One region of the Glutamicibacter protophormiae genome, then DNA from elsewhere that is predicted to be linked to it. Evidence: predicted binding sites of a transcription regulator. Region 1 holds the regulator's gene; the other holds the start of a gene.

What was found. Region 1 encodes HspR, which represses chaperone genes until heat shock. Its sites were predicted from a motif close to AAGTTGAGTCNNNNNGACTCAACTT; they were not measured.
Region 2: JQN66_RS01765 (ATP-dependent Clp protease ATP-binding subunit) is a predicted target of HspR. The motif match lies at 12,461-12,485, and genes of this name have one in related genera.

Annotation. Positions count from the first base shown of each region.
Region 1 is NZ_CP069806.1:2,765,203-2,780,293, forward strand. It holds gene trmB (tRNA (guanosine(46)-N7)-methyltransferase TrmB) at 1-325, shown strand, start outside; gene JQN66_RS12965 (GNAT family N-acetyltransferase) at 382-1,011, shown strand; gene JQN66_RS12970 (heat shock protein transcriptional repressor HspR) at 1,251-1,679, opposite strand; gene JQN66_RS12975 (DnaJ C-terminal domain-containing protein) at 1,786-2,754, opposite strand; gene JQN66_RS12980 (nucleotide exchange factor GrpE) at 2,841-3,413, opposite strand; gene dnaK (molecular chaperone DnaK) at 3,427-5,277, opposite strand; gene JQN66_RS12990 (PLDc N-terminal domain-containing protein) at 5,526-5,756, shown strand; gene JQN66_RS12995 (hypothetical protein) at 5,859-6,329, opposite strand; gene JQN66_RS13000 (DEAD/DEAH box helicase) at 6,544-8,097, opposite strand; gene JQN66_RS13005 (MMPL family transporter) at 8,412-10,562, opposite strand; gene JQN66_RS13010 (MarR family winged helix-turn-helix transcriptional regulator) at 10,674-11,144, shown strand; gene JQN66_RS13015 (LysE family transporter) at 11,219-11,842, shown strand; gene JQN66_RS13020 (arsenate reductase/protein-tyrosine-phosphatase family protein) at 12,005-12,454, shown strand; gene JQN66_RS13025 (chorismate-binding protein) at 12,441-14,468, shown strand.
Region 2 is NZ_CP069806.1:348,530-363,620, forward strand. It holds gene JQN66_RS01715 (alpha/beta hydrolase) at 1-733, opposite strand, end outside; gene aceB (malate synthase A) at 892-2,529, opposite strand; gene aceA (isocitrate lyase) at 2,609-3,913, opposite strand; gene JQN66_RS01730 (helix-turn-helix transcriptional regulator) at 4,776-6,263, shown strand; gene JQN66_RS01735 (dTMP kinase) at 6,473-7,132, opposite strand; gene JQN66_RS01740 (alkaline phosphatase family protein) at 7,343-7,741, shown strand; gene JQN66_RS01745 (hypothetical protein) at 7,666-8,070, shown strand; gene JQN66_RS01750 (alpha/beta hydrolase family protein) at 8,116-8,787, opposite strand; gene JQN66_RS01755 (hypothetical protein) at 8,806-9,393, opposite strand; gene JQN66_RS01760 (VOC family protein) at 9,398-9,754, opposite strand; gene JQN66_RS01765 (ATP-dependent Clp protease ATP-binding subunit) at 9,888-12,443, opposite strand; gene JQN66_RS01770 (response regulator) at 12,567-13,244, opposite strand; gene JQN66_RS01775 (sensor histidine kinase) at 13,565-14,749, shown strand; gene JQN66_RS01780 (malonic semialdehyde reductase) at 15,070-15,091, shown strand, end outside.

The DNA of each region.
Region 1 (15,091 bases):
GGACAAGGTGTCGCGGGTGCTCAAGCCCGGTGGAACCCTGCGCCTGGCCACCGACTGGTCCAACTACGCCGAGCAGATGCGCGACGTGCTCAGCGCCCATCCGGACTTCGAGAACCAGTTCCCCGGCAACCTGGCCGGCGAGGACAGCAACCTCACCAAGGTCCGCCGCGAGGGCATGGAAGGCTTCGAGAAGGAACCCGACTTCACCGACGAGCTCGGCGGTTGGGCTCCTCGCTTCGAACGCCGCATCCTGACCAGTTTCGAAGGCAAGGCGCTGAAGGCAGGACGCTTGATCTTCGATTTGGCCTACACCCGCGTCGGCTAGTACACGACCGGAAACAAAGTCCGGCAATGGCTCATGACCAACCTAAACTGGTGGTCATGAGCCATTCGTCATTAATCCCCGCCGCCGAGTTCGCCCTCGCACCCACCATGGAGTACGCGGGAGTCAGGCTGGAGCAGCTCGCGCCGTCGCACGCGCCGGACTTGGCCGAGGCAGTGGCCGCAGGGCGTTTGGACGAGGCATGGTTCGCCACGACCCCATCGGCTCAACAAATGAATGCCAATATCGCCCAGCGGCTGGCCTCCCAGGCGGCCGGAACCATGGCTCCCTTCGCCATCATCGATACCTCCACCGACAAAGCCGTCGGCGCCACCACCTACCTGAACATCGATGCCGCGAATCGCCGGGTGGAGATCGGATCAACGTTCCTGGCCGTTGCGGCGCAGGGCACCGGCATCAACCCGGCGGCGAAATTCCTGCTGCTGCGCAGGGCCTTCGAAGAACTCGGCTGCTACTCGGTGGCCTTCTGCACGCATTGGCACAATGAGGCCTCGCGCGCGGCCATTGCGAGGCTGGGCGCCAGGCAGGACGGCGTGCTGCGCAACCACAAGTACGATCCGGTGACCGGCACCCTGCGCGACACCGTGGTCTTCTCGATCCTGCCCCACGAGTGGCCGGCGGTGCGCACACAGCTGGAGGCCCGGCTACGCCGCCATGGCCGAATCTAACTACAATCCTGCCCAGATTCCATCCAAAGAAACCCACCAGTCGCTTGTCCTGCTAAAGGGCTTCACCATGGCCGGCGCCAAAAGCTGACAAAAGAAATCCAGCCCACTCCGGATGTTTCATCCGTGCGGGCTGAACGATTATGACGAGCATAAAATAATCTGAACTTGCACTGCAAGTAAGGCGTGTCGTTGAAACGGGTATCCGCGTCAACGCAACTTTCGCGTGCAGGCGTGGAATTCTACCTGCCGATGGCGCGGCGCACCGGGAACAGCGTCACCGTGGGTTCGGGCCGCGACGGGCGCATGCCGCGGGCCAGCGACACCACGTCGCCTGCGACGGTGCCAGCGGCGAAGATGCGCGATTGGCCTTGGCGCACGTAGTCCAGTTCGGCGCGCAGCTGGTTCACTTGGCCCTTCAAGCTTGCTACCTGGTCTTCCAACTCAAGGATCCGCTTGATGCCTTCCAGCGATACGCCGTTCTTGCTCAGCGCCTGGACCTGGCGCAGCAGCGACACGTCGTGCTGGGAATAGCGGCGTTGCTTGCCCGACTGCCGGCTGGGCGAGACCAGACCGATGCGGTCATACTGGCGCAGGGTCTGCGGATGCATGTCGGCAAGCTGTGCGGCAACCGAAATGACGAAGACAGGTCGCAGGTACTCACCGTTCACGGTTTTTCAACCACCTTTCTGCCTTAGCTGTATCTTGAGTCCATCGCCGGTGCCGGAGGGTGGTGATCCCTCCTGCACCGGCGATGGGTGATCGGCGTGGCCGATCCTAGAGCTTGGCCTTCGAAGCCAAGCCCGTCCGCGGATCTTCGTCCTGCGTGGCAGCGGCGAAATCTTCGACCGCCTTCTTGGCGGCGTCCGAGAGATTCTGCGGAATGACCACGTCGAGCACGATCAGCAGGTCGCCGGTGGCCTTGGAGGTCTTTACACCGCGGCCCTTCAGGCGCAGCGTGCGGCCCGAGTTCGAACCCGCCGGAACCTTCACTGCGACCTGCTCCCCGTCCAGGGTCGGGACGTGGATCTTGGCTCCCAGTGCGGCCTCGTCGAAGGTCACCGGGACATGCACGCGGATGTTGTTGTCCTCGCGCTTGAAGAACGGGTGTTCGGCGACCTTGACCTTGACGATCAGGTCCCCGTTGCCAGCGGCTCCAGCCTGGCCGCGCCCGCGCACGCGCACGGACTGGCCGTCCTTGATACCCGCCGGGATGCGCACGTCGATGACCTCGCCGCTCGGTTCGCGAAGCCCGATCTTCGTGCCGTTAATCGAGCCGGCAAAGGAAATCGAGGTGGTCGCGGTGCGGTCTGCGCCCTTGCGCGGCGGCGCGCTCTGGCCGCTGAAGCCGCCAAAGCCTCCGGCACCCCCGAACAGGTCGGAGAAGTCCGGTTGCCCGCCGCGCTGTCGCGCCCCGCCACCGCCTCCGAAGAGGTTGGAGAAGATATCCTCGAATCCCGCGCCGCCGCCCGGAGCACCGCCCGGGCCTCCGGCCGAGAAACGGGCTCCCGAGCCCATGGCCCGGATGGCGTCGTACTGCTCGCGCTCTTCCTTGTCGGAGAGGACCGAGTTGGCTTCGGTGATGTCCTTGAACTTCTGTTCGGCGGTTGCGTCACCGGCGTTGGTGTCAGGGTGGTACTTGCGCGCCAGCTTGCGGTACGCCTTCTTGATATCCGCGTCCGTGGCGTCCTTGGAGACACCGAGGATCGCGTAAAAATCTTTGTCTATCCAGTCCTGACTTGCCATCAGGTCCTCATCCTTTCTATGACAATTCGAAACTGCCCACTGGCGAATACTCGACAGTGGGCAGTTTCGGTTGTACTAGCTAGTTGCTATTCGCCGGTGGCGACCAGTACCTGGGCAGCGCGCAGGATGTTGTTTCCCTTGCGGTAGCCGGTACGCAGTACCTGTCCCACATGATCGGCCGGGACCTCCGGCACAGCCTGACGCAGCAGCGCTTCGTGGACGTTCGGATCGAATTCGACCCCCGCCTCGTTGATGCGCTCCAGGCCATGCTGGGCCAGGATCGAGTCCAGCTTGTTGGCGATCGATGCGAAGGGACCATCGGTCAAATCGCCATGGGCGCGGGCCGCGTCGATATCGTCAAGCACCGGCAGCAGGGCGGACAGCATGCCCTGCACGGCGTTTTCACGCGCTACGGCGCGGTCGCGTTCCACGCGCTTGCGGTAGTTGACGTACTCGGCCTGCAGGCGCAGCAGGTCGTTGCGCAGCTCGGTAACGACCTCGCTGACCTCGTCCTGCTCCCCGTCCACGGATTCGCCTGCCTCGTTCAGGATCGCCTCGGCCTGACCCAAAGCGTCAGCAGTTGGCTGCTGGTCAGCTGCCTCTGGCTGGTTCTCCGGCTCCTGGCCGGAGTTTTCGTTCTGGTCCTTTGCCTCGGACATATTCCTAAACTCCCTACTTCTTGTCGGCTTCGTCTTCGTCGATAACCTCGGCGTCGACGATGTCTTCATCAGCGTTTGGTGCATCCGGCTCGCCGGCAGCTGCGCCTTCGGCCTGGGTGTTGGCGTAGATGGCCTCGCCCAGCTTGGACTGCGAAGCCTGCAGCTTCTCGAACGCGGCCTTGACCTCGTCGTCGTTGTCCTGCTTCTCCAGGGCCGCCTTCAGGGCGTCGACGTCGGCCTGGACCTCGGTCTTGACTTCCTCGGGCAGCTTGTCCTCGTTGTCCTTGATCAGCTTGTCCACCGAGTAGGCGGCCTGCTCGGCAGCGTTGCGGGTCTCGGCTGCCTCGCGGCGGGCCTTATCCTCTTCTGCGTGGGCTTCGGCTTCCTGGACCATGCGCTCGATGTCTTCCTTCGACAGCGAGGAGCCGCCGGTGATGGTCATCGACTGCTCGGTTCCGGTGCCCTTGTCCTTGGCGGACACGTGCACGATGCCGTTGGCATCGATGTCGAAGGTAACCTCGACCTGCGGGATGCCGCGAGGAGCCGGAGCGATGCCGGTCAGCTCGAAGGTGCCCAGGGCCTTGTTATCGCGGGTGAACTCGCGCTCGCCCTGGAAGACCTGGATCGAAACCGAAGGCTGGTTGTCCTCGGCGGTGGTGAAGGTCTCCGAACGCTTGGTCGGGATCGCGGTGTTGCGCTCGATCAGCTTGGTCATCACGCCGCCCTTGGTCTCGATGCCCAGGGACAGTGGGGTGACGTCGATCAGCAGAACGTCCTTGCGCTCGCCCTTCAGCACGCCGGCCTGCAGGGCTGCGCCCACGGCGACGACCTCGTCCGGGTTGACGCCCTTATTGGCTTCCTTGCCGGCCAGGTCCTTGACCAGTTCGGCAACGGCTGGCATACGGGTCGAACCGCCAACGAGGATCACGTGGGCGATGTCCGAGACCTTGATGCCGGCTTCGGCAATGACATCCTTGAAAGGCTTCTTGGTGCGCTCCAGCAGGTCCGAGGTCAGGTCCTGGAACTTTGCACGCGACAGGTGCTCGTCCAGGTGGACCGGGCCCTCAGGGGTGACCGAGAGGTACTGCAGCGAGATGTTCGTGCTGGTGGCCGAGGACAGTTCCTTCTTGGCCTGCTCGGCAGCTTCCTTGAGGCGCTGCAGGGCAATCTTGTCCTTGGACAGGTCAGCGCCCTTGGCCTTGGCCTGGGCCAGCAGCCAGTCGACAACACGCTGATCCCAGTCGTCGCCGCCCAGGCGGTTGTCGCCGGCGGTGGAGCGGACCTGAATGGTCGAGAAGCCGTCGTCGTCCTTGCCGACTTCCAGCAGGGAAACGTCGAAGGTACCGCCACCGAGGTCGAAGACCAGAATGAGCTCGTCCTCGTTGCCCTTCTCCAGGCCGTAGGCCAGAGCGGCAGCGGTTGGCTCGTTGACGATGCGCAGCACGTTCAGGCCTGCGATTTCGCCGGCCTCCTTGGTGGCCTGGCGCTCGGCGTCGTTGAAGTATGCAGGAACGGTAATCACCGCGTCGGTGACCTTCTCGCCGAGGTAGGACTCGGCGTCGTTCTTCAGCTTCATCAGCGTACGTGCCGAGATTTCCTGGGCGGTGTACTTCTTGTCATCGATGGCGATGGACCAGTCGGTGCCCATGTGGCGCTTGACCGATGCGATGGTGCGATCGATGTTGTTGACTGCCTGGCGCTTGGCGATATCGCCGACCAGAACTTCGCCGCCCTTCGAGAAGGCAACGATCGATGGGGTGGTGCGGTTGCCTTCCGCGTTAGCGATGACGGTTGGCTCACCGCCTTCAAGCACGGATACGACGGAGTTGGTGGTTCCAAGGTCAATACCTACGGCACGCGACATAATGGCTCTCCTTTGCCTTGTCTGAAAAAATTCCAACGCTGGGGCTTCCGCCCCATTGAGCGCTTCGGACTCAAGTTTACTCAGCCGCTTTCGACTGTCAAATTAACTTGAGTGAACTCGACTCAACTTTGCGCTCTGTCTTATTCAACGGGTGGGGTGGCAGAATAATTCCCATCAACCAAAAACTTTTTCAGGCTGCCCCAAACCGCCAGGACGCGAACTGAAAACTACAGATCAAAGGTGGAACCATGGCACGAACCAAAAAGAAATTCTCCGAACTCCCTCCCCTTGCGCGAACCGCCGTCGTTGTCGCGGGCACGATCGAAATTGCCTTGTTCGCCGCCGCGCAAATCGATATCTATCGACGCAGCCCTGAACAGATTCGCGGACGCAAGGGCTTGTGGGTCGGGTTGTGCTTCGTGAATACCCTCGGCCCGTTGAGCTATTTCAGCTTCGGCCGGAAGAAGCTGCAGGACTAGACCGCGACCGGCAGTCGACAAAAAACCGCCGGGAGCCTGCGTCGCAATGGTGCGCAGGCTCCTGGCGGTTTTGACGTGAACCGTCCTTGGGACGGGGACAAGTTATTTGGCCAGCAGCGGCATGCCAAGCGCGGCCAGAGTTCCGAAGATCACACCCCACAAGATGATGGAAATGACCTGCCAGAAAATCACTTTCTGCTTTGATGCACCGAAAGATACCAAAGCCGCCGAGGTGATCTGCGAGGGAAGCATTGTCTGGCCGACCAGGCTGACGCCGGCAATGCCGAACCTGTCGAATGCCCGGTGGATTTTTTCGTATTTCGGCTTGCCGTTCTCCTTGCCCTGGCGCACCTTGGAACGTACAGCATGTGCGCTGTTGACGAATAAGAACATCGAGATGCCGTTGCCGAGGACTGCCGCAAGGATTCCGACTGTTGGAGGCAGGCCGATTAACACCCCGATGACGGATCCGAAGTAGGACTCGACAAAGGGAATGGCCGATACCAATGCAACGGCCAGCCACTGCAGCGGCTCGGGGAAAACTGCAACGAAATCCTGCAGTGAATCGATCATCGTCAGTCGCTCCTGGCTAGGTGAAATAGGTACTCTCGCTACTTCAAGCCTAGGATGCGGAACTTCGCCCACTGGTCATCCGCCGGGGCTAAACTTTTGTCCCGTCTCCGGTATACGCGGCGGGTCGGGGGCACGAGCGCAAAAAAATCCTCCGCCCGATGTACGAGCGGAGGATCTTCTTGTGGTCAGCCGGAAATCCGGCTATCCGGAAAGCTTAGCGGCTGCGGGTGGCAGGGCTGGTGGCGCGGCGCGGACCGCGTGAACGGCCGCCGGCCGAGGCGTCCTGGGCGGTGCGGCCGCCCTGGCGCGTGCTTCGGCCTGCACCCGATGGGCGCTCCGAACCTGCTCCACGGCCGGCACCGGCCGGACGATCGGAACCTGCTCCGCGGCCAGCGCGGGCTGGGCGTTCTCCGGTTGCCTTCGGGCCGCGTTCATTGCGGCGTCCCGACTCGCTGCGCTGCGGGTTTTGGCCCTCGCCGGATGCGCGACCGCCGCGCGATCCGCGCTGGCCGCGTCCTCCGCGCGAACCGCCGGATTCGCCGGCAGGCTTGCGCTTGGCCGGAGCGCTCTGCTGCTTCGCCGGGCCGGTGTATGGCACCAGTTCAGCAACTTCGCCCACGACGTCCTTGACGACCTGCGAGTTCAGGTTGACCTTTTCGAATGGAACCTTCTTCAGACCGGCCTGCTTCATCAGGGTAGCGACGTCGCCCTGCTGGTCTGGAGTGCAGATGGTCACCACGGTTCCGCTGGAGCCGGCGCGGGCCGTACGTCCGGAACGGTGGGTGTAGGCCTTGTGCTCTGCTGGCGGATCGATGTGGACCACCAGCTCCACTCCATCGACGTGCACGCCGCGCGCTGCCACGTCGGTGGCGACCAGGACCTTGGCCTCGCCCGAGGCGAAGGCGGCCAGGTTGCGGTCGCGGGCGTTCTGCGACAGGTTGCCGTGAAGGTCAACGGTCGGCACGCCGGCCTTCGACAGCACTACTGCCATCTTTTTTGCGTGGTGCTTGGTGCGCATGAACATGATGCGGCGCGAAGTACCCTGCGCCAGCACGCGGATCAGGTCCTTCTTGTCGTCGTTGCTGACCACGAAAACGTGGTGCTCCATGGTGTTCACGGCGGCTTCGGGAGCATCCACGGAATGGATGGTCGGGCTACTCAGGTAGCGCTTGACGACCTTGTCCACGCCGTTGTCCAAGGTGGCGGAGAACAGCATGTGCTGAATGCCGGTCGGCATGCGGTCCATGATGCGGCGGACGACAGGAAGGAAGCCCATGTCTGCCATGTGGTCTGCTTCGTCCAGCACGGAGATCTCCAGCTGCGACAGGTCCACGATCTTCTGCTTGATCAAATCGTCCAGGCGGCCGGGGCAGGCGATGACGATATCGACGCCTTCGTTCATGGCCTTTTCCTGGCGGCTCTGTGCCACGCCGCCGTAGATCACGGTGGTGCGCAGGCCGCTGGCGGCAGCCAGCGGGTCGACGGTCTTGGCGATCTGGGTTGCCAGTTCGCGGGTCGGCGCCATGATCAAGGCGCGTGGGAAACGAGCCTTGCGGCGCTGCGGGCGCTCGCTCAGTCGGGCCACCAGCGGCAGCGAGAAGGCAAGGGTCTTGCCCGAACCGGTCTGGCCGCGGCCCAGGACGTCGCCGCCGGCCAAGGTGGTGGGAAGGGTTGCTTCCTGGATCGGGAACGGGGTTTCGATGCCGCTCTTGGACAGCACGTTCACCAGGGCCGCGGGCACGCCAAGGGCGCTAAAAGTAGAGGTCAATGCTCAAACTTTCTCTCTGAATTCGCGCGTCGTTTTCGACGCTCGGGTTCGCCGATCCAGGAGGAAGTCCGGTGCGGGCCGGCGTGGAGAACGCCTGTCGCCCGCGCAAAAAACCGGGAATCCGGAAGTTTTCGCACAAAGGAAATCAAGTCTGTCGACGAATACGCACCGGGCATGCCAGGTCTTCCAGGCATTGCGCTTTCGGTGCGTACAAGTTTCAAGTCTACAGGCAGGCTCCCGGACTTACCGGGCCAGGAGCCTGCCAACGGGGCGAATCACAGGAGATTTCCGCCATGTCCACGGCTCGCAGACGCTTATTTGCGATGGGCGCCAACTGCCTTTTTCTCGTGCGCCAGCTTCGACGGCCACCACACTGCCGGGCCGATGTCCTCGACGAGCGCCGGGACCAGCAGGCTTCGCACAATGAACGTGTCGAGCAGCACGCCGAAGGCCACGATGAAGCCCAGCTGGCCCAGGAACATGATCGGCACAACACCCAGCGCGGCGAAGGTCGCCGCCAGCACGATGCCCGCGGAGGTGATCACTCCGCCGGTGACGGTCAGGCCGCGGCGCATCCCGTCCCGCGTGCCGTGCACCAGCGTCTCCTCGCGCACCCTGGTCATCAAGAAGATGTTGTAATCCACGCCCAGGGCCACGAGGAACACGAAGCCGAACAACGGCACCGATGGGTCCGCACCCACGTAGTCCAGCACATTGTTGAATACCAGGGCGCTCACGCCCATCGCCGTCCCGTAGGAGAGCACCGTGGTGAGGATCAGCAGCACCGGCGCCAGGATGGAGCGCAGCAGGAGCATCAGGATGACCAGGATCGCGGCCAGGGTGATCGGGATGATCTTGAACAGGTCCGCCTGCGCGGTGGAGTTCTTGTCCATCTGGGTTGCGGTGGTTCCGCCGACCAGCGTCGAGGAATCGATCTCGTGCACCGTGGCGCGCAGCTGCGTGACGGTGTTCGCCGCCTCGTCCGAGTCCGCCGCGTCGCTCAGGGTGACGGAGATGAGGTTGCGCCCCTCGACGGTGTAGGCCGGAGCGCCGCGCTGGGCCATGGCCGGGCCGCCGTCCTCGGCCTGGAGGTAGGCCGAATCCACGCCGGGCACCTGCAGAACCGCATCCAGCGTGGTGTTCGCTTCCGCCTCGTCGACGATTACGGCGGCCGGGGATCCGCTGCCGCCCGGGAAATGCTCGCCGAGCGCGACCTGCCCGTCACGGGCCTCGGATCCGCCGATCACCAGTTCGCTTTGCGGCACGCCGCTGGCCTTGAGCTGCAGCGAGAACGCCGCGCCGATGGCCAGCACCACGGCAGTGATCATCCAGATCGGACGCGGGTGGGAGGCGACGAACGTTGCAATGCTGTCCCACAAACCCGGCTTGGATTGGGCCTGGGTATCGGCGTCCTGGGGCTTGGGCATGAACGGCCAGTAGGCGGCGCGGCCCAGCAGTCCGAGCACTGCGGGCAGGAAGGACAGGGCGGCGATGATCGAGAAGACGATGCCCGAGGCGCCGATCGGGCCCAGCGCCTTGTTGGAGTTCAAATCGGAGAAGAGCAGGCACAGCAGGCCAACGGTCACGGTGCCGCCCGAGCCGATGATCGGTTCCAGCGAGCGTTTCCAGGCCTTGGCCACGGCCTGCCAGCGGTTCAGCCCGGAGGACAAGGCTTCCTTGTGGCGGGCGACGAACAGCAGCGAGTAGTCCGTGGCCGCACCGATCACCAGGATCGAGAGGATGCCCTGGGCCTGGCCATCCAGTCGGATGATGCCCTCCTTGGCCATGAAGTAGACCACCAGGATGGCGGCGCACAGCGCCACCATCGACGTCATCAGCACGGTCAGCGGGAGCAGCAGCGAACGGTAGACCAACAGCAGGATCACCAGCACCGCCACCAGGGCGACGCCCAACAGTACCCCGTCGATGCCCCCGAAGGCCTCGATCAGGTCTGCGGAGAAGCCGGCGGGGCCGGTGACGTAGGCCTGCATGCCCTCCGGTTGGATATCGGCCAGCAGGGCCCGCAGCGCGGTCACGCCCTCGTCGGCCTTGACCGTCGAGGAGATCGGCAGGATGAATTCTGCCGCCTTGCCGTCCTCGGCCAGGAACGGACCGGTTACCTGCCCGTCGAGGAATTCGAATTCGGAGAGCTTCCCGGCGAGCGCTGTGGCCTGATTCTGGTCCACCCCCTCGTCGGAGGTCACCAGCACCACCGCGGGAATTGCGTCGCTCGTGCGGAACTTGTTCTGCCATTCCAGGGCCTGCGTGGCTTCGGCGCTGGCCGGCAGGAATGCTGTCTGGTCGTTGGTCTGGACCTCCGAGAGCTTGCCGAAGGTCGGTCCGCCGACTCCGGCGATGCCGATCCAGAGCACGATCAGCAGTGAATACACCACCGCCCGGATGGCGATGGCCTTCCCGCTGATGGAGCGCTCGGCAGGCTCATCGACTTTCGCTACGTGTGACATGGTGCTGTCCTCAAAGTTGGTCCAAGTAGGTGCGACCGCTGCGGCCTACCGCTCCAGCGTACCAACTTTTAGTTTGATGATGGAATTGTTTGCTTAGTTTATGATTAGAGGATGGAAGCGAGCACCCACCACCGACTGTTGCAGCTGCTGCAGGACTTCGGGCAGGCCTCGGACCGCTATGTTGAATCCACCGGCGGCCACTACGGCACGCACCGGACCGACATGAACGGCCTGACCGTGATCATGAAGTACCAGCGCGCCGGGACGTTGCCGTCGCCCCGGGACTTGAGCAGGGAATTGCAGCTCAGCTCCCCCGCCACCACGGCCATGCTCGACCGGCTGGACCGGCTGGGCTACATCACCCGCCGCCGCAGCGAGCAGGACCGCCGCAGCGTGCACATCGCCCTGACCGACAAGGCCATGACCGAGGCACGGGAGATGTTCCGCCCGCTCGGCGCAAAGATGACGGACCTGATCTCCTCCTACGACGAGCAGCAGATCGAGCTGCTCAGCGACTTCATGGCCCGAGCCGTCGCCGGCGTGGATGAGGCCCGGCTGGAAGTCGTTGCCCAGCCCAAATAAGCCTCCCGCCATTGCGCCCGTCATGACCGGTCTTCGAGTGAAAAGAACCCCGGCGATGCCACTACCCTAGACAGGTGGCACTTTCACTCTGGCTTTCGCTTCTCGGCGCATCCATCGTCATCAGTTTCACCCCGGGCGCCGGGGCCATCAACACGATGAACAACTCGATGCGCCAAGGCTGGCGCGCCTCCATCTGGGGAGTGCTCGGCCAGCAGATCGCCTTGCTGATCCATGTGGTCATCGTTGCCGCCGGCGTGGGGCTGCTGGTGTCCAGCTCTCCGCTGCTCTTCGCGGGCATCCGCTATGCCGGCGCCGCCTACCTGGTCTACCTGGGCATCCGCATGATCCTGTCCAAACCCGATGTCGCCTCGGACGGAACCAGCACCGGCGGCACGCTCACTCGCGGGGCCATGTTGCGCCGCGGCATCCTGGTCAACTTGCTGAACCCGAAGGCGATCGTCTTCTTCCTGGCCTTCACGCCGCAATTCATCCGCACCGACCAGCCGCTGCTGCCTCAGTACCTCATCTTTATCGGCACCATCATTGCGGTCGACGTGCTGGTGATGTTTTTCTTCTTCGCGGGCACCGCCCGCAGCTTCCAGCGCTTCACCACGACCGTGCGCGGAGCCAAGATGCTCAATATCGTCTTCGGCGTCCTGTTCATCCTCGTAGCCGCGATGATGCTCCTTATCCACTAATCACCCGCGATTTTGGAGTTGCTCCAAATCGTTGCCGTATCGTTGCTGATTATCTTGCGCGTAGCCCTCGATCGAAATGTGAACTGGCCATAGACTGATGCCATGTTCCGGATAATGATCGTGTGCACGGGAAATATTTGTCGCTCTCCCATGGCCGAGTACATGCTGAAAAGCGCCTTGCACGATGCAGAGGTGACCGAGGTCGAGGTCTGCTCCCGGGCTCTCAGCGAGGGGGAAGCTGGCAACGGGATCGACCCGCGTGCCGCCAGCACCCTGCGCGCCCACGGCCTGGATGCCTCTGACCACGTCGCAACCCTTATTGGCGCCGACGAACTGGGCGCCGTGGACCTGGTACTGGCCATGGACACCGATCACTTCGAAGATCTCGTTCCGGCATTGACGGAGATCGACCCCAGCGAGCGCCCCATGCTGCGCATGTTCAGATCCTTCGACCCCGTCGCCGCCAGCGAACCCCACGACCGCCAGGGAGTCTACGACCCGTGGTACGGCGACGCGGGAGACTTCCGCGAGACCTGGAAGCTCGTCTCCGCAGCCCTTCCTGCACTCGTTGACTACGTCAGGAGTAATATAGCCTCTCGTGGAAACCGCTAGACCCTACCTCATTGCTCTTGATGGACGCTCCGGCTCGGGAAAGAGCAGCCTGGCATCGTTGCTAGCGAACCAGCTGTCCCAAACCGCCTCGGTGGCGATCTTGCGCTTGGAAGACCTCTACTACGGCTGGGACGGGCTCCAGCCCGCCCAGGACCTCTATTCGGGCCTGCTCGAACAGCTTGCCCACGGCCGCACCGCCAGCTGGTCACTGTGGGATTGGGATGCCGGCGCGCTCGGCGCCCGCACCAGTCTCGACCCTGCACAGGTCGTCATCGTGGAGGGCGTGGGCGCCGCGCACCGCCGGGTCCGCGACCTGCTCGACCTGAGCATCTGGCTCCAGGCCCCGCCCGAGGTGCGCAAGCAGCGCGCCCTGCGGCGCGACGGCCAGACCTATGCTCCACATTGGGAGCGCTGGGCCGCCCAGGAAGAGGACTACCTGTCCCGGGACGACATTCCCAGCGCCGCAGACCTGGTCCTCGACGCCGACGGCCCGCACCCGCCATTCGAGCAGCTGCTCGGACTCAGCGCCTTCCTGCCGGCCCGCCTGCGCGACCTGCTTCCGCCCGCCGCACCGGCCTCCGCCGCGCCGCCGCTGGCCGGGCACCATGCAGCCCCGGCAGATGCCGCCACCCTGTTTGAAGCGCTGGCCGAGGGACTGGAGCATGCAGCCCTGCTGGAATCCACCAGCCACCATCTCACCGATCCGCTGGACCGCAACAAGTACTCGCTGATCGCCTTGGCGGTCGGCGACGCCTATCCCCTGCTGCAGAGCTCGTCCGTCGGCACCACGGTGCAGCGCGGCGGGGCCAGCCTGCGTCTGCAGCCCGGATTCTTTGAATCGTTGCAGGGCCTGTGGCCCGCCGCCGGCACCATTCCGGACCACTACCCGCTGCCGGCCTGGGTCGGCTACCTGGGCTACGAGCTCAAGCGGGAGGTCGGCTCCGACACCGCGCCGGCAACCGGGCATCGCTCCGGACGCCCCGACGCGGGGTTCTTCGCACCGAATATCGTGCTGGTCATCAACCACCGCACCGGGCAGATGGCCATCCACGCACCCGTGCACCTGCGGGAGTGGATCACCGAGCACCTGGCCGGGGCCGGAGTCCAGCACCGCCTCGCGGTGGACCTGCAGCCGGTGGAATTCACCTGCGCAGACACCGAGCAGGGCTACAAGGACAAAATCGCCTGCGCCCAACAACAAATTTACGAGGGAAACACCTACGAGGTCTGTCTGACCACCGAGTTGACCGCCACCGTCGCGCGCTACAGCCCCTTCGAGGCCTACTGCCGGATGCGCACCTCCAGCCCCGCGCCTTTCGCCCACTACCTGCGCATGGGACGCACCGAGGTGGCCAGCATTTCCCCGGAGCGTTTCCTGAGCCTGGGAGCCACCGGGCTGCTGCGTGCCGAGCCGATCAAGGGAACCCGACCGCGCGGGGCTACCGTGCCTGAAGACCTGGCGCTGAAGCAGGACTTGGCGACCAGCCCCAAGGACCGCGCGGAAAACATCATGATCGTCGACCTGCTGCGCAATGACCTCTCGCACCATGCGGTGCCCGGCTCGGTGCGCGTGGCACGGCTCTGCGCGGTGGAAAGCTACGCCACCGTGCACCAGATGGTCTCCACCATCGACGCCCAGCTGCGCGATCCGGCGCTGTCCGCGCAGGCGCTGCGGGAGGCCTTCCCGCCCGGCTCCATGACCGGAGCGCCGAAGCTGTCCACCATGCAAATCCTGAACGAGCTGGAGGACCAGCGCGAGCGCGGACTGTATTCCGGTGCGGTGGGATATCTGGGCGCTGACGGATCCGCAGACTTCTCGGTGGTCATCCGCACCCTGGTCTGCGACCGGACGCCGGACGACGGATGGAGGCTGAGCCTGGGCCTGGGCGGGGCGATCACCGCCGATTCCGAGGCCCAGGATGAATGGGACGAAGTCATCACCAAGTCCGTGGGTGTGCTCTCCGCTCTGGGCTCGTCGTTCCCGGACCAGCCTATCGCCGCCGCCAGCCAGTAGCCCTAGGCCACTTCAGACAGCGAGTCATCCACTCGGCAATACCGGCGGATATTCTCCGGGTATGCTACCCATGCGTTGGGAGCAGCAGAAGGTTACCTTCCTTGTCGGGGCTTCAGCGTGTTTCCGGGACAAGCCAAACACCGACAACAGCGCACAGCGCATTTCGACCGTCACATCGGAACGCGGCGGAACAAGAAGAATCACAGGTTCAAAACTACTTCTTGCCAGCCATTGCCGCATCACCGCAAACAATACTTTTCGCGCCTGCATGCAGACCTTGTCTGCGCAGGCTGGCCCGCGGTCGCGGGACGCAGGATGGAATCAGCTTCGCTATGGACTGACAAGGCGTTCTCCGGCCAGGCGTCAGCTTTCGCTCTGTTGGGTGCCCGGCACTATCAGGTCGAAGCACTACCCCATTGGTCTGAAAATTCGTCTGAAATTCTGCGAAAGTGGCAGGCGCGATCTTCCTGAGAATCCTGCGTCCCGGCATGGAGCGCTTCCTGACTGAGTTTGAAAGTGCTGCGGACGAACTCGCACCACCAACGACCGTGTTCTGCGACTTGGCTTTCATTTTTCCAGAGTTTGGAAGAGCCTTTGCCAAATCGTTACACTCCAAACGCTTA
Region 2 (15,091 bases), 1.4 Mb from region 1:
CGTCGAAGACCGCTGAGATGAACCCGGTGGTGATCTTGAAGCCGTTGACCGGGCGCCAGGCCAGGTCGTAGTCCCATTCGCCCTCGAACTGGCTGGAGACCGTGCGGGTGTAGAAGCCCGGGTCGATGCTGGGCAGGAAGCGGTGCGGGTTGCGCGCGCTGGAGGCCTGGAACAGCTTGGACAGGGCAGCGCGCCCCAGCTCGCTGGCCTGGAATTCCAGCCACGGGCTGTTCAGCGCCAGCGCCTCGATCTTGTGCGGGTTCGCGGCCGCGTACAGCGACGCGCTCAGCCCGCCGGTCGAATGCCCCAGCAGCACCACCCGGGTGCCGGGGTGCGCGCTGGTGATGATGCGCAGCGCCGCGTCGAACTCCTCGAAGTACTGCTCCAGGTTGTTGGTGAATCCCGGGGAGGTTTCGGCGGCCATATCACGCTGGGCATCCAGCGGGAGGTTGCGCCCGTAGTGGCGCAGGTCCAGGGCGTAGAAGTCGGCGCCGGCGTCGCTGAGGAACCGCGCCAGCTCGTGCTGGAAGAAGTAGTCGGACCAGCCGTGCACGTAGAGGATCGACAGCCCGCGCAGCGGCGGCGCCAACCGCGGGAGTCGGGAAGGCCGGCGGTGGCGGACCAGCGTGGCGGTGGATCCGTCGAGCAGCGGCAACGTGCGCCGGGTGAATCCCTCGCCCAGGACATCGGGCTCCCACAGGTCCTCGGCCGGGTTTTTAAACTGGAACGCCATGGCTTCAGCCTACCCAGTGGCCAGCGCTTTCAGGGCGCGAAAAACGGCATCCACCCGCGGGAATGGTTACCAACGGATGAATGCCGCAATTCGTGGCCGATTCTACGAGGACGACTTGGAAACGAATCGGCCGGGTCTATGGGGTGGCGCCTGCGCGGCTAGCCTGCCATTTCCAGTACTGGAACCGGCATGTCCAGGTAGCGCAGGTAGGCGTTGCGGGTCATGAAGGTCGGGAAGTCGTCGCGCAGTGCGCAGGCTTCGAAGATCTCCATGGCGGATTCGAAACGGTCTCCCTCGAAGCGCTCCATGCGGTCCATGGTCTCCTCGGCCAGCTCCTGCACCCAGCGGCGGGTGATGATCTCGCCCTTGTCGGTGATGGCCGACTGGTGGATCCACTGCCACAGCTGCGAGCGGGAGATCTCGGCGGTGGCCGAATCCTCCATCAGGTTGCGCAGCACCACGGCGCCGTTGCCGCGCAGCCACGACTCAATGTAGCGGATGCCGATCTCGATGTTGTCGCGGATGCCCTGCTCGGTGATCTTGCCTTCCAGCCCGGCCACGTCCAGCAGCGCGGTGGCGGAAACCTGAACGTCTTCGCGGGTGCGGCCGATCTGGTTGGGGTTGTCGCCCAGCACCTCGGTGTACACCTCGCGGGCCACTGCCACCAGGTCCGGGTGGGCTACCCACGAGCCGTCGAAGCCGTCGGCTGCCTCGCGGGCCTTGTCCTCGCGCACCTTGGCCAGGTTGATCTCGTTGATCGAGGCATCCTTGCGGCTTGGCACGAAGGTGCTCATGCCGCCGATGGCGGTGGCGCCGCGGCGGTGGCAGGCACGCACCAGCTGCTCGGTGTAGGCCCGCATGAACGGTGCGGTCATGGTCACCGAATCGCGGTCCGGGAACACGAAGCGCGGTCCGCGGGAACGGAAGTTCTTGATGATCGAGAAGATGTAGTCCCAGCGGCCGGCGTTCAGGCCCGAGGAGTGCTCACGCAGTTCGTAGAGGATTTCCTCCATCTCGAAGGCCGCGGTGATGCATTCGATGTGCACGGTGGCGCGGATGGTGCCGCGGTCGATGCCCATCATGTCCTGGGCCATGTTGAACACGTCGTTCCACAGGCGTGCCTCCAGGTGGTTCTCCAGCTTCGGCAGGTAGTAGTACGGGCCGCGGCCGGCTGCCATCAGGCGCTTGGCGTTGTGGAAGAAGTGCAGTCCGAAGTCGACCAGCGAAGCGGACATCGGCGCGCCGTTCACCCGCAGGTGCTTCTCCGGCTGGTGCAGTGCGCGGGGGCGGACCACGATGGTCGGCAGCTGCTTCAGGTCGTGGGTGTCCAGCTTGTACTCGCGGCCGTCCGGTGCGGTGAAGTCCAGCTCGTTGTCGAGCACGCGGATCAGGTTCACCTGGTTCTTGATCACGTTCTGCCAGGTCGGGGAGCAGGCGTCCTCCATGTCGGCCAGCCACACGTTGGCGCCGGAGTTCAGTGCGTTGATTGCTGCCTTGCGCTCGATCGGCCCGGTGATCTCCACGCGGCGGTCTTCCAGACCCGGAGCGATCGGGGCGACCTGCCATGAAGCGTCCTCGCGGATGTTCCGGGTTTCTTCCAGGAACTTCGGGTCGCGGCCGTTGGCGATGCGGGCCCGGTTGAGCTGGCGGCTCTGCATCAGCTCGGTGCGGCGGTTCTCGAAACCCTGGTGCAGTGCGGAGAGGAAGTCCAGTGCCTCGCTAGTGAGGATCTGTTCCTGGTAGCGCACTTCGGTGGCGGTGATGGTGATGTTGTTCAGGGTGATCGGGGTGTTCATGACAGCGTCCTTAAAGCTTAAAAATGGTGGTGGTGCCGGCTGACGTCATTGTCAGCCGGCACCATCGACCCGTTAGGGTCTAATGGAATTGGCCTTCTTCGGTGGAACCGACCAGCGCCAGGGTGGAGGCGTTGGGGTTCAGCGTGGTGGAGATGGCATCGAAGTAGCCGGTGCCGACTTCGCGCTGGTGCTTGGTGGCGGTGTAGCCGTCAACCTCGGCAGCGAATTCGCGCTCCTGCAGCTCGACGTAGGCGCTCATGCCGTCCTTCGCGTAGCCCTTGGCCAGATCGAACATCGAGTGGTTCAGTGCGTGGAAGCCGGCCAGGGTGATGAACTGGAAGCTGAAGCCCATGGCACCGAGCTCGCGCTGGAACTTTGCGATGGTTGCGTCGTCCAGGTGCTTCTTCCAGTTGAAGGAAGGGGAGCAGTTGTACGAGAGCATCTGGTCCGGGAAGTCCTTCTTGACTGCCTCGGCGAACTTGCGAGCCAGCTCCAGGTCCGGGGTGCCGGTCTCCATCCAGATCAGATCCGAATAAGGAGCATAGGCCTTGGCACGGGCGATGCATGGCTCGATGCCGTTGCGGACCTTGTAGAAGCCTTCCGGGGTGCGCTCGCCGGTGATGAATTCCTGGTCGCGCTCGTCGACGTCGGAGGTGATCAGGGTTGCCGCCTCGGCGTCGGTGCGGGCGATGACGACGGACGGGGTGCCGGCGACGTCAGCTGCCAGACGTGCTGCGTTCAGGGTACGGATGTGCTGCTGGGTCGGGATCAGGACCTTGCCGCCCAGGTGGCCGCACTTCTTCTCCGAGGCCAGCTGGTCTTCCCAGTGGACGCCCGAAGCGCCGGCGGTGATCATGGACTTCATCAGCTCGTAGGCGTTCAGCGGGCCGCCGAAGCCGGCCTCGGCGTCTGCGACGATCGGGACCATCCAGTCCTCGACGGTCTGGATGCCTTCGGAGAACTCGATCTGGTCTGCACGCTGCAGCGCGTTGTTGATGCGGCGGACAACCTGCGGAACCGAGTTCGCCGGGTACAGCGACTGGTCCGGGTAGGTCTGGCCCGAGAGGTTTGCATCGGCGGCAACCTGCCAGCCGGAAAGGTAGATGGCTCGCAGGCCGGCCTTGACCTGCTGGACTGCCTGGTTGCCCGTCAGTGCGCCCAGTGCGTTGGTGTAGCCGCCGGTCGGGGTTTCCTCGGTGAGCTGCTTCCAGAGCTTCTCGGAACCGCGCTTGGCCAGGGTGTGCTCTTCCTGGACCCGGCCCTGCAGCTTCACGACGTCTGCAGCGGAGTAATCGCGGGTGACGCCTTCCCATCGAGGGTTGGTTGCCCAGTCATTCTCCAGGGCTGCGACGCGGTTTTCGATCGAATTCTCGTTGGTAGTCATGTTGCTGGCTCCTTCGCACAAGCTCGGTGTTCGTTCGGACCGGTGAACCCTGCGGTTTCGATCCGGTGAACTTCTTCGTGACACCAACTATTCCCTGCCTGCAACCCCTCCAACAGAGGTTTTCCGGAATAAGATTCAACGTTTTTCTCTTCTGTGAAATTTGTGCACTTCTTTCATCGATTGTGATCCAAAGCTCGAAAAATGGTTATTTTCCCACGGAACCACACTGAAGAAGTTCCGAAATTCCTCGAAATTCTGGTGTAGCGGAGGTCACAGGTTGGCTCCCCCGCGTTGCGATCCAATTCTTGGCATGCAGGTGAATTGGGGGTTGCCGGGCGAATCTCATGGAAATTCACCGCGGCTGGCGTTCTGCGCTACTCGTCGCGGCGCGCAAAAGGCGCGAGATTGCCGGGGAAGGCCACGAGGTGCCCTGCAGGGTATCGGGCAAGTTCGAGGCGAGTTCGGCGTAGGTGAAAAAGTCGATTTCTTTCAAAACTAGGCTTTTCGGCCGTTGGCACGGCGGTGGGTTGGATAAAGGGCGCCTTACGGCGATGCACCGGGGTGCCGGCGCGTGCGTCGGAACACCGGCTCCGCCTGCGGGGGGAATGCTGGAGTCGTGCTTGAACTTCCTCAGTCCGGGGTTGCCCGGAGTGCCCCGAGGCAGCCGCTTCCCCTGCTGCTATCGGGCCTGCTGATTGAGGCGGCGTCGGCGCCGCGCGGCCGCGGGGGTGCGCAGGCGCAACGGCTGTGCGGCGATAAATTTTCCGATAATTCGTTAACTTGGTGACGACAAGGCGGTGATTTAGGGTCATATGCCGAATTTTGCTGGAAAAAATACAACTTCTTCCCCTATTCTGAGTGTGTGACTGCTACCACATGGAACCGGGATGCCCGTGCTGACGGAACGGGCGGCGCTGAGGCGAACGACGAGCTCGACGTCATCGCACTGGGACGACGCATCCGCTACCTCCGCAAGGAGAAAGGCCTGACGCTTGACGATGTCAGTGCGTTGGTCGAAACTGCGCCAAGCCATCTGTCTCTCGTGGAGAACGGCAAGCGCGAACCGAAGTTGTCGCTGCTGAAATCCCTGGCTTCCGCACTGGGCGTGAGCGTCGACGACCTGCTCGGGGCTGAGCCGCCGTCGCGACGGGCTGCGTTGGAAATCGCATTGGAACGTGCGCAGCGCGGACCGCTTTACGCATCCCTGGGTCTGCCGAAGGTCAGGATTTCCAGCCGCTTGTCCATGGATGTGCTTGAATCGTTGGTCGGACTGCAGCGCGAATTGGAGCACCGCCTCGACGAACAGGCGGCCACTCCGGAGGAAGCCCGCCGGGCCAATACGCAATTGCGCGAAGAAATGCGCCAGCGCAACAACTACTACAAGGAGATCGAGCAGGAAGCAGGACGGATCCTGAAAGCCGCCGGGCACAGCGGCGGCCCGCTGTCGCACCACCGTGCCGCGGACATTGCCGAATACCTGGGATTCAGCCTGCGGTATGTCAGCAACCTTCCCCATTCGACCCGTTCGGTCACCGACCTGAAGAACCGCCGGATCTACCTCACCCAAGCCTCCCGCGTGGACCACGATCCGCGGTCGGTGCTGCTGCAGGCATTGGGCCACTACGTGCTGGGGCACCAGACGCCGGTGGACTATGCGGATTTCCTCTCGCAGCGCGTGGCGACCAACTACTTTGCCGCGGCGCTGATGATGCCGGAAAAGGAGACCACCGATTTTCTTCAGCGGGCCAAGAAAAACAGGGAGATTGCCGTGGAGGACATCCGCGACGCATTCGCGGTTTCCTATGAGTCGGCCGCCCACCGCTTTACCAATTTGGCGACGGAGCACCTGGGGCTTACCTGCCACTTCCAGAAGGTCCACGAGTCCGGGATCCTGCATAAGGCATATGAAAACGACGGGGTGAACTTCCCGGCCGACCATACCGGAGCCATTGAGGGGCAGACTATCTGCCGCTATTGGACCAGCCGTGTGGTGTTCGACGTGGCGGACAAGTTCCGCTCCTTTGAACAGTTCACTGACACGATCAACGGGACCTACTGGTGCACGGCTCGTACGGAGCGCCACTCCTCGGGGATGTATTCCTTGTCCATCGGCGTGCCTTTCGAGCATGTGAAATGGTTCCGCGGACGCGACACCAAGGAACGCTGCCAGTCCAAGTGTCCGGATGAAAACTGCTGCCGCCGTCCGCCGGCGGAGCTGTCTTCCATGTGGTTCGGCAATGCCTGGCCTGCGACGCGCGCGAATACGCACCTGCTCGCGGCCATGCCAACCGGCGCGTTCCCCGGGGTAGACGAAACCGAGGTCTACAGGTTCTTGGAAGAGCAGGCCTGAACCGGGTCGTACGATTGCTGTCCGGCAAATGCCGCCGGAACGGCTGGGCTGCCGCATGCCCGCGATCCGTTCGATCGAACAAGGGATGATGCCCGGTGGCTGGATTTCCGCTGCCGGTCCACCGCCGCACTGCTGTCGATGCCGGGCCGAAAACCGGGAACGAGGCCGGCGCATCGAGCCGGACCCCGAACGATTTGCCTGAGTCTCGGCTAGCTGGGACTCAGGGCCGGGTGACGCGTGAGCGCCGCCGGGTAGCCGGCTAGGAAACGCAACTCAGCAGTAATCTGCCGAATCGATTGCGACCCGTCAATGATGCTCCAGCCGTTGTCCTTGGCCAGCCGCAGATATTCGAGCCTGCTGGACTGCAGGTATTCCAAGGTCTCGAAGTCGTCCTCGCGCGAGGCGATGCGGTTGTAGGCGACCTTCGCCTCGACATCCAGCACCACTACCAGCGACCGCTCTACCGACTTGTGGGCCAGCCACGGCATGAGCAGGCCCAGCGGCTGGCCGCGCACCCTGCGAAGGACCAGTTGGCAGTACAGGTGCCGGTCCATGACGGTCAGGCCATTCAAGCTGCGTGCCCGCAACGAGTTGACTGCCACATTGGCCGTGCGGATGACCGCCTCGATGAAGTCCTGGGTGAAGGTGGGAAAGTCGAGTCCCCAGGCTCTTGAACGCCGTGTCAGCCAGCGCCGTCCCGAAACGTTTGCCGCGAATCGCGCGGTGAATCCGTCGCGTTCCAGACTGCTGGCCAGCGCTTGGGCGGATGTGGTTTTTCCGGCGCCATCGGTCCCCACGATGACCAGGGTACGTCGAATGCTGCCGGCGAGGATTTCCCGGGAAGCATCCTGCGGTGGAACTGGAACCATGGTTCTCCTTGGGGTGTGCGTTACTGCTTCCAACGACCGGCGGTCGCGTAGCGCTCCGCATTTTTCCTGTGGGTTTCATGTGCGGTTCAGCTCGGCGGTTCCGCGGCTTGCGCATCTCCGCGGATCTGCCTGCGGGTGATTTCAGGGAATTTTCCGCAGTTCCGTCTCATCATGCGACGTGAGGGGCTCCGGGTTGTCGAAGGCATCTCCATGAGTCGCACCACGTTCTCGGTCAACGGTCGCGAATACATCCACCAGGGCGACCCTGTCGTCGTCATCTGCATCGACGGCAGCGAGCCTGCCTACCACGAGGAAGCAATCAATGCCGGTCGCATGCCTTGGCTCAAAGAGCAGATTGAAGGCCGCGGCACCTCCTGGGGCGCACACTGCGCCATTCCGACGCTCACCAACCCGAACAACATGTCCATTGCCACAGGTCATCCACCGGCAGTGCATGGCATCTGCGGCACTTACATCCTGGACCCGTCCACCGGCGAAGAGGTTCTGATGAGCGATCCGAAGTTTCAACCGCGATGCCCGGGGCCGCGGATGTCCGCGAAGAGATCTACCGCAACAGCCCTGAGCTGGTCGACATGGTCGCGAACGTGATGTTCACCCGGCGTCCGGACGGTACGCTGCTGCTGGGCGACAGCCATGTGTATGGGAATACGGTGGACCCGTTCCTCGACGAGTGGTGGACAGATCGCCTCGTTGGCGAGATCGGCAAGGTGCTGGGGGCTCCGCTGCAGATCACCCAGCGTTGGCAGGGAGTGTATGCGAGCAGCGCGCTGACGAGCCTGCTGGTTGAGGAACCGGACGAGCAGACCCGCGTGGTGACGGTCACCTCGGGCATCGGCATGACCATGTCCTTCGGCATCGCCGCCGAGAGCATCGACACCATCTGTCCCGAGAACGCCAGCGCAATCGCCGCCGGCTAAACGCCTATTGGGCAGGCAGGAGCCCGTGGCACTGCAGGACGGAACCTAGCTCCGATGGCCCAAGACGGAGCGGATGAAGCGGGTCGTGGCTTCGGCAAGGCCCGCTCCATCCTGCTCCGGAGTGCGCCCCGAGCGGGCCACCTTGAACGAGTGGTCTCCGCCTTCGAACCAGACCAGTTCGGTCTTCTCGTTCAGCCTGGATGCCACATCCGCCATGATCTGCGGATTTGCGAAGGGATCACGGGTGCCTTCGAGGAAAAGCATCGGAACCTGCAACGCGTACAGGTGCTCGTCGCGAAGTTTCTCCTCTTTCTTCGGGGCATGCAGCGGGTAGCCGAGGAAGACCAGGCCCGCGGCGTCCATTCCCTCGGATACGGCCACGGATGCCATGCGTCCGCCGAAGGACTTGCCGGCGGCGAAAATGGGAAGATCGCCGGCGAGGTTTTCCGCGGCCCAATCGCGCACGTGATTCCATGCGGAGACAGCCGTCGGCGCCTTGTCCGGGAACTTCTTGCCGGCATCCATGTACGGGAAGTTGAACCGCAAGACGCTGCAGCCCAATGCGGCGACCGCCTGCGCGTACCCTGACATGAACGGATGGTCCTTGCCTGCGCCCGAGCCGTGGGCCAGGAGCACCAGTGCGGCAGGGTGTTCGGCAGCGTCCAGCAGGGCGCTGATCGCGCCGGATTCGACGGGTATTGAAAGCTCCAAGCTCATGGAACCAGCGTAGACGGCTCAGCCTGCCGCGTTAGCCGCCACCAGTTCCGCCTTGCGGAGCAAGGGGTGCTTGGCAAGTTCCTCGCCCAGCGCGTCCATGATCGCCCGCGCGGAGTCGCCGTTGAAGACGAACACCGGTCCGTCGAAGCGGAAATAGACATCCTCGTGCCAGCCGATGGTGCCGTCGCCCAGCGCGCGGTGCAACGCCAGCACGGTGGCCTCCAGGTCCGCATCGGATTCCTCGGCCAGCCGGGTGCGCAGCAATACGTATTCGCTGGTGCCCAGGGCGGTGCGCTCGCCGTCCACTTCCATCCATGAACCGCGCGCCAGCCCGTTGGCCATCAGCCAGCTGCTGAAGGCGGCGACCAGCTTTTTCATATCCGGGCAGGAGACCTCGAACTGCACATCGCTGGACAGCGGTTCCTCGTGGTCCGAGATCGCGGTGCCCGAAGCGACCACGCGCGCGGTGCACTGCGGCCTGGCGGCGGCTACCTCCAGCAGGGCCTGTTCCTGCTGCTGGCGCAGGCGGACGGTCATCGGCTGCGCGAAATGCACATCGATGCGGTGGCTTGCCGGCTCCGCGGATTTCTTGGAGAAAAGACCCATGGAACTAGTCCCCGTGGGGATCCGACAAGCAGAAGACAATGCCGAACGGGTCGCGCAGCACGCTCCACCCGAAGTCCGGGTCGTCCGTGTGCTCCTCGACCAGGGTGGCCCCGGCCGCCAGCAGCTCAGCGACTTCCTTGGCCCGGTCGGTTTTGGCTTCAAGATCCAGGTGAACCCGGTTCTTGCCGGGGGTCACCTCGTCGACCTGCTGGAATCCAATCCTGGCAGGGAAGCCCGGAACCGAGATCATGGTGAAGCCTGGATACTGCCCCGCGTATTCGCCGTGCAGCACCAGCCGCCACCATGCGGACGCGGCCTGCTCGTCCAGGGTATCGAGAGTGATCATGCCGATGTTCGCCATGAGTACCAACCTACCGGGAGGTGCGGTTCTTGGGTAGGGCAGCGCACCGGCAATTCTCCGGGCGGACAAAAGGCGGCCTGCGGAACCATTGCTGGTTCCCGCAGGCCGCCCCGGGCGGCTGCTGGCGCGGAGGCTAGCTGCCGAAGAAGTCCATGACCTTTTCCTCGGCCGCCGGCGGAGCCTGAGGCGCAACCTGCTTGGCGACCTTCAACTTGCCGTCGGCGTAGTCCACGGCGATGGTGTCGCCGGCGGCGACCGCGTCGTTGATCAGCAGGTCGGCAATCGCGTCCTGCACCTTGCGCTGCACCAGGCGGCGCAGCGGGCGGGCACCGAACTCCGGATCGTAGCCCTCGTCGGCAAGCCAGGCCACCGCGGCGTCGCTGACATCCAGCGAGAGCTCCTGGTCGGCCAGGCGCTCGCCGGTTTCGGCCAGCACCAGCTTGACGATCTGGCCGATCTCCGACTGGCTCAGCTTGCTGAACAGGAGCACCTCGTCCAACCGGTTCAGGAACTCGGGGCGCATGAATTCGCGCACCTTGCCCATCACCTTGGCGCGGATCTCCTCGGCCTCGCTGGCCGCGTTGGCGGAGGTGAAACCGAAGTTGCCGGCCTTGTTGGCCAGGTATTCGCCGCCCAGGTTGCTGGTCATCAGGATCAGCGTGTTGGAGAAGTCCACGGTGCGTCCGGCCGAGTCGGTCAGCCGGCCGTCATCGAGCACCTGCAGCAGCACGTTGAACACGTCCGGGTGGGCCTTCTCGATTTCGTCGAGCAGGATCACCGAGTACGGGTTGCGGCGCACCTTCTCGGTCAGCTGGCCCGGCTGGTCGTGGCCGATGTAGCCCGGAGGGGCGCCGATCAGGCGCGCGACGGTGTGCTTCTCGCCGTATTCGCTCATGTCCACGCGGATCATCGCGTCGGCCGAGCCGAACAGATTGGTGGCCAGTGCCTTGGCCAGCTCGGTCTTGCCCACCCCGGTCGGGCCGAGGAACAGGAACGAGCCGATGGGGCGCTGGGCGGGGGACAGGCCGGTGCGGTTGCGGCGCACGGCGCGGGCCACCGCGGCCACGGCTTCGGACTGGCCGATCACCGAGGCGTGCAGCGACTCTTCCAGCGCGGACAGGCGGGCCTTGTCGTCCCCGGAGATCCGCGAGGTCGGGATGCCGGTGGAGCGGGCGATGACCTCGGAGATCTGGGCCTCGTCCACCACGCGGGTGATGCCGGCGTCGCCGGCCTCCTCCGCGGCGGCGATGCGCTCGGTCAGCGCGGTGATGTGGTCGCGCCAGGCGCTGGCGTCCTCGAAGCGCTCCTCGCCGACGGCCCGGGCCTTGTCGCGCTCGGCATCGACCAGCTCGGAGCGCAGCCCCTGGACGTCCTCGGTGTCGCCGGCCGCGATGGAACGGCGGGCACCGGCGATGTCGATCAGGTCGATCGCCTTGTCCGGCAGGCGGCGGTCGGTCAGGTAGCGGGCCGACAGGCTCACCGCGGCCTTCAGCGCCTCAGGGGTGTACTGCACCTGGTGGTGGTCCTCGTAGGATTCGCGCAGGCCCTCGAGGATCGCCAGCGCGACCTCCTGCGAGGGCTCCTCCACGGTGACCTTGCCGAAGCGGCGGGCCAGCGCGGAGTCCTTCTCCACCTTGCGGAACTCGTCCAGCGTGGTGGCTCCGACCAGGTGCAGTTCGCCGCGCGCCAGACGCGGCTTGAGAATGTTGGCCGCGTCCATGTTGCCGGACTCGCCCGAGCCGGCGCCGACCAGCAGGTGCATCTCGTCGATGAACACGATGGCCTGGCCCTCGGCATCGGCGACCTCTTCCAGCAGGCCGGTCAGGCGCTGCTCGAAGTCGCCGCGGTAGCGGGTGCCGGCGAGCATGCCGGGCAGGTCGATGGAGATCAGCTGGGCGCCGCGGATCTGCTCGGGGACCTCGTCGGCCACGATGGCACGGGCCAGCCCCTCGGCGATGGCGGTCTTGCCCACGCCGGCTTCGCCGATGAGCACCGGATTGTTCTTGGTGCGGCGGGCCAGGATCTCGATGACCTGGGCCAGCTCCTCGTCGCGGCCGATGACCGGGTCGATCTGGCCATCGGCGGCCAACGCGGTGAGGTCGGTGCCGTAGCGCTCCAGCATGGAGACTTCGGACTCCTCGGAATCCTGGTTTTGCCCGGACTGGGCGCGCTGGACCTGTTCCATGGCTGCCTGCTGCAGCGACTGGCCGGTGATCCCGTGCTGGGCCAGCAGGTTGCTGACCGGGGATTCCGGGTTGAAGACGAACGCAAGGAACAGGTGGTCTGGGTCGATGTAGGTCGAACCGTAGTTGCGGGCTACCTGGTAGGCGTCGAAGAGGCTGCGCTGGGCGGCCGAGGAAAGACGCGTCGGCTTCTCCTGCTGCTCCTGGCGCTGCGGGAGGTGGGCGATGGCGTCCTTGGCCAGGGACTCGATGTCCGTGCCCATGGTTTCGAGGTGCGACCGGATCGGTTCGGTGCGCAGCAGCGCGACGAGAAGGTGGAGCGAATCGATTTCGTCGTGGCCGTGCTCATGCGAAATCGACGCGGCGGTAGTGACTGCCTCATGGGTGCGTGCGGAAAGCAGGCGGGTGATATCGATCGGCCGGGCAGCCTGGGCGCGCGAGGAAAGGAACCGGGAGAGGAATTCCTCGAACGAGCCGTTGTCGGGAGAGCCGAAGAATGCTGGCAAGTGAGCCTCCTAGTAGAAACTTGAGCGGTCTATGCTCATGTTCAACGTAATTTAAGCAGATCTATTCCCGACACCCTCCGGAAACGTTCGCGAGGAGGCCCATCTCACCTTGGGCGAAGCCGACTACTGGTCGCGTGGAATCTCGATGAGGCCCATGCGCGTGGCCGTTACCAGCGCCTGGACACGGTCGCGCACTTCGAGCTTGGAAAAGATTTTGGCCATATGCGTTTTTACGGTGGCTTCTGAAATTTTCAATTTTCGGCTGATCTCGGTGTTATTAAGACCCTTCGCCAAGAGGTTCAGAATTTCCACCTCACGCGCAGTGAGGCCGAGATCTTCGATCAGATCGCGGACTTCCTGGCTGGTGTCCCGGTACGCCGATTGAATCGCGGAGACGAGGTCTGAAGAAACTGAGGGGGAAATAGCTGCGGTGCCATTGTGGACAGCATGTATTGCGCTGATGATCTCTGCCGGTTCAGTGTCTTTAACCAAGTAGCCGCCCGCGCCGGCGGCAAGCACAGGCACGAGGTAGTCGTCGGATGAGAACGCCGTGATGGCAAGGATCGCAGGGCTGTTCCTTGCGGCCTTGATTTCCCGTGTAGCTTCGACTCCGTCCATCATGGGCATCTGCAAATCCATCAAAACAACGTCGACTTCATTGTCCCTGCAGAATTCGACAGCTTTTAATCCGTTATCTACAGATTGAAGCGTTACAATTCTCTGATCCGTTGCTAGGATTGTGCCCAAAGCATTCCGAATAAGGGGCTCGTCATCGACGATGAGCACTTTGATCTGTTCCATCAGTTTCCTTAGAAAGTCACTACAGGCCAGCTCCGGACTGCTCACTCGAACTATATAAGAATACTCAAACATGGGGTGTGTTATGAAGGCACTGAAGATGCTCGCAGTTGCGGCACTAGTACTCGCGCCGGTTACTGCAGTTGCAGCTCCGGCATCCGCTGCTACCGCTGGTAGCCAGATTGTTTCAAAGGGTGGCGCTGTCGCTACTCCGGCTGGTTGGGGCACCGACCTGTCGAACTGGTTCTGCAAGAACTACGGCCTGGCCTGCTAGCAACTTCTTCCGCTTGACTTCACCACCTAGCCAGTGAAGGATTCGGCGTATGAAATCAAGGCTTAAAGACACCCTGACCAAGCAGTTTGCTGGTCGGGGTGTCGTCGTTTGGGGCGGCGCTGCAGTGCTGCTGGCGATTTCGGCGACTGAGATCGTCACCATACTTCAAGATGGAATTATTGAAGCACCTGAGAGGGCGATCCGTGGAGCGCTAGCAGGCGTGGTTCTATGCGCGGCGCTGATTATAGGTCGTCGCTGGGTTGGCGCCTCATTAGGTATCTTTATTGCTTCAGCGTTCTTTTTCTTCGGGAATGGGCAACTCCTCGTATGGATGATGCTCTCGTCTGTAGCGTTCTCGGCATTGGCTGCAACTGCTTCATCCAAACATATTCGAGTCTGGTACCTGACGTTCTTCGTGGGTTGGATGGTGCAGTTCATTGCACGTGCCGGTGACGACGGGATCCTAATTCTCCTAGTGGCGCCCTTTGCAGCATTATCTTACGCGCTGACGCGGAGCATCTTCGTTTTGCGCGAACGGAATGCTAAGGCAGTTAAAGACATTGAAGAAGCTGACGATAGAGCGCAGCAAGCCATCGAGGCCGAACGTAAGAATATCGCTCGCGATCTCCACGACATCGTGGCCCACGACATCACTGTGGTCGCAATGCAATCCAAGGCCGCTAAATTTGCCAACGATGGCCAGATGGCTTTGGATGCCATTGATGTGATCGCGAAACTCAGTACGGAAACCCTGCACGACTTGCGCCTGATGCTCAACGTCCTGCGCACCGATGGAACCATGGCAGATCCGGCCGTGAGTGCTACCGACAAGCCCGCGGCGACGACTGTTTATGCAGTCCAGGGCGTCGAACTCTTTTCCCAGCGACTACGTGAGGCGAATTTTGTTGTGTCCTCGCACACCGAAGAAAAAATTTCCGATCTCCCTCGCTCGGCGCAGACTGCGCTGTATCGAGTCATGCAGGAGGCGACGACCAACGTCATCAAGCACGCCTTGCCGGGTGGCGAATGCTCGATCTCACTGACAGCTCACGGCAAGGAAGCAAGACTCAAAATCACTAATCAGATTGCGGATTCGACCATTGGCAAGCACTCCTTGCCACTAGGGGGCAGCGGACTCATTGGTATGGAGGATCGCATGAAGGCATTTGGTGGCAAGTTCAAAGCTTCGGAGCATAATGGTCGCTGGATTTTGACCGCCAGTATCCCGTTCTAGGCCTACCCTCCTACTAAAGTATGATTTCGCAATTCTTGCAGACGCGATAAGTTATAGATGTATCGGTGAAGACCGATCACCGGTTAGGTACTTGGTGGTGTTTTGCGAGTGGCACCACGAAGGACCAAGGGTGATTAGAAGGTACGTTGCGTTACTGAGCGGACGATCTTTCATCGGCGTTGTGCCCCCATCGCACGCCGTTGTTCGCAAGTGACGCAACGTACCTTTTATAATCTAAGGCTTATGCGCATTCTAGTGACAGTGTTCACAAAGCGGCAAGGGCTACGCGGAAATCTTTGTATTCTATTCTCCAAGGAACCGTGTACACCGTGAAAGCGAGCC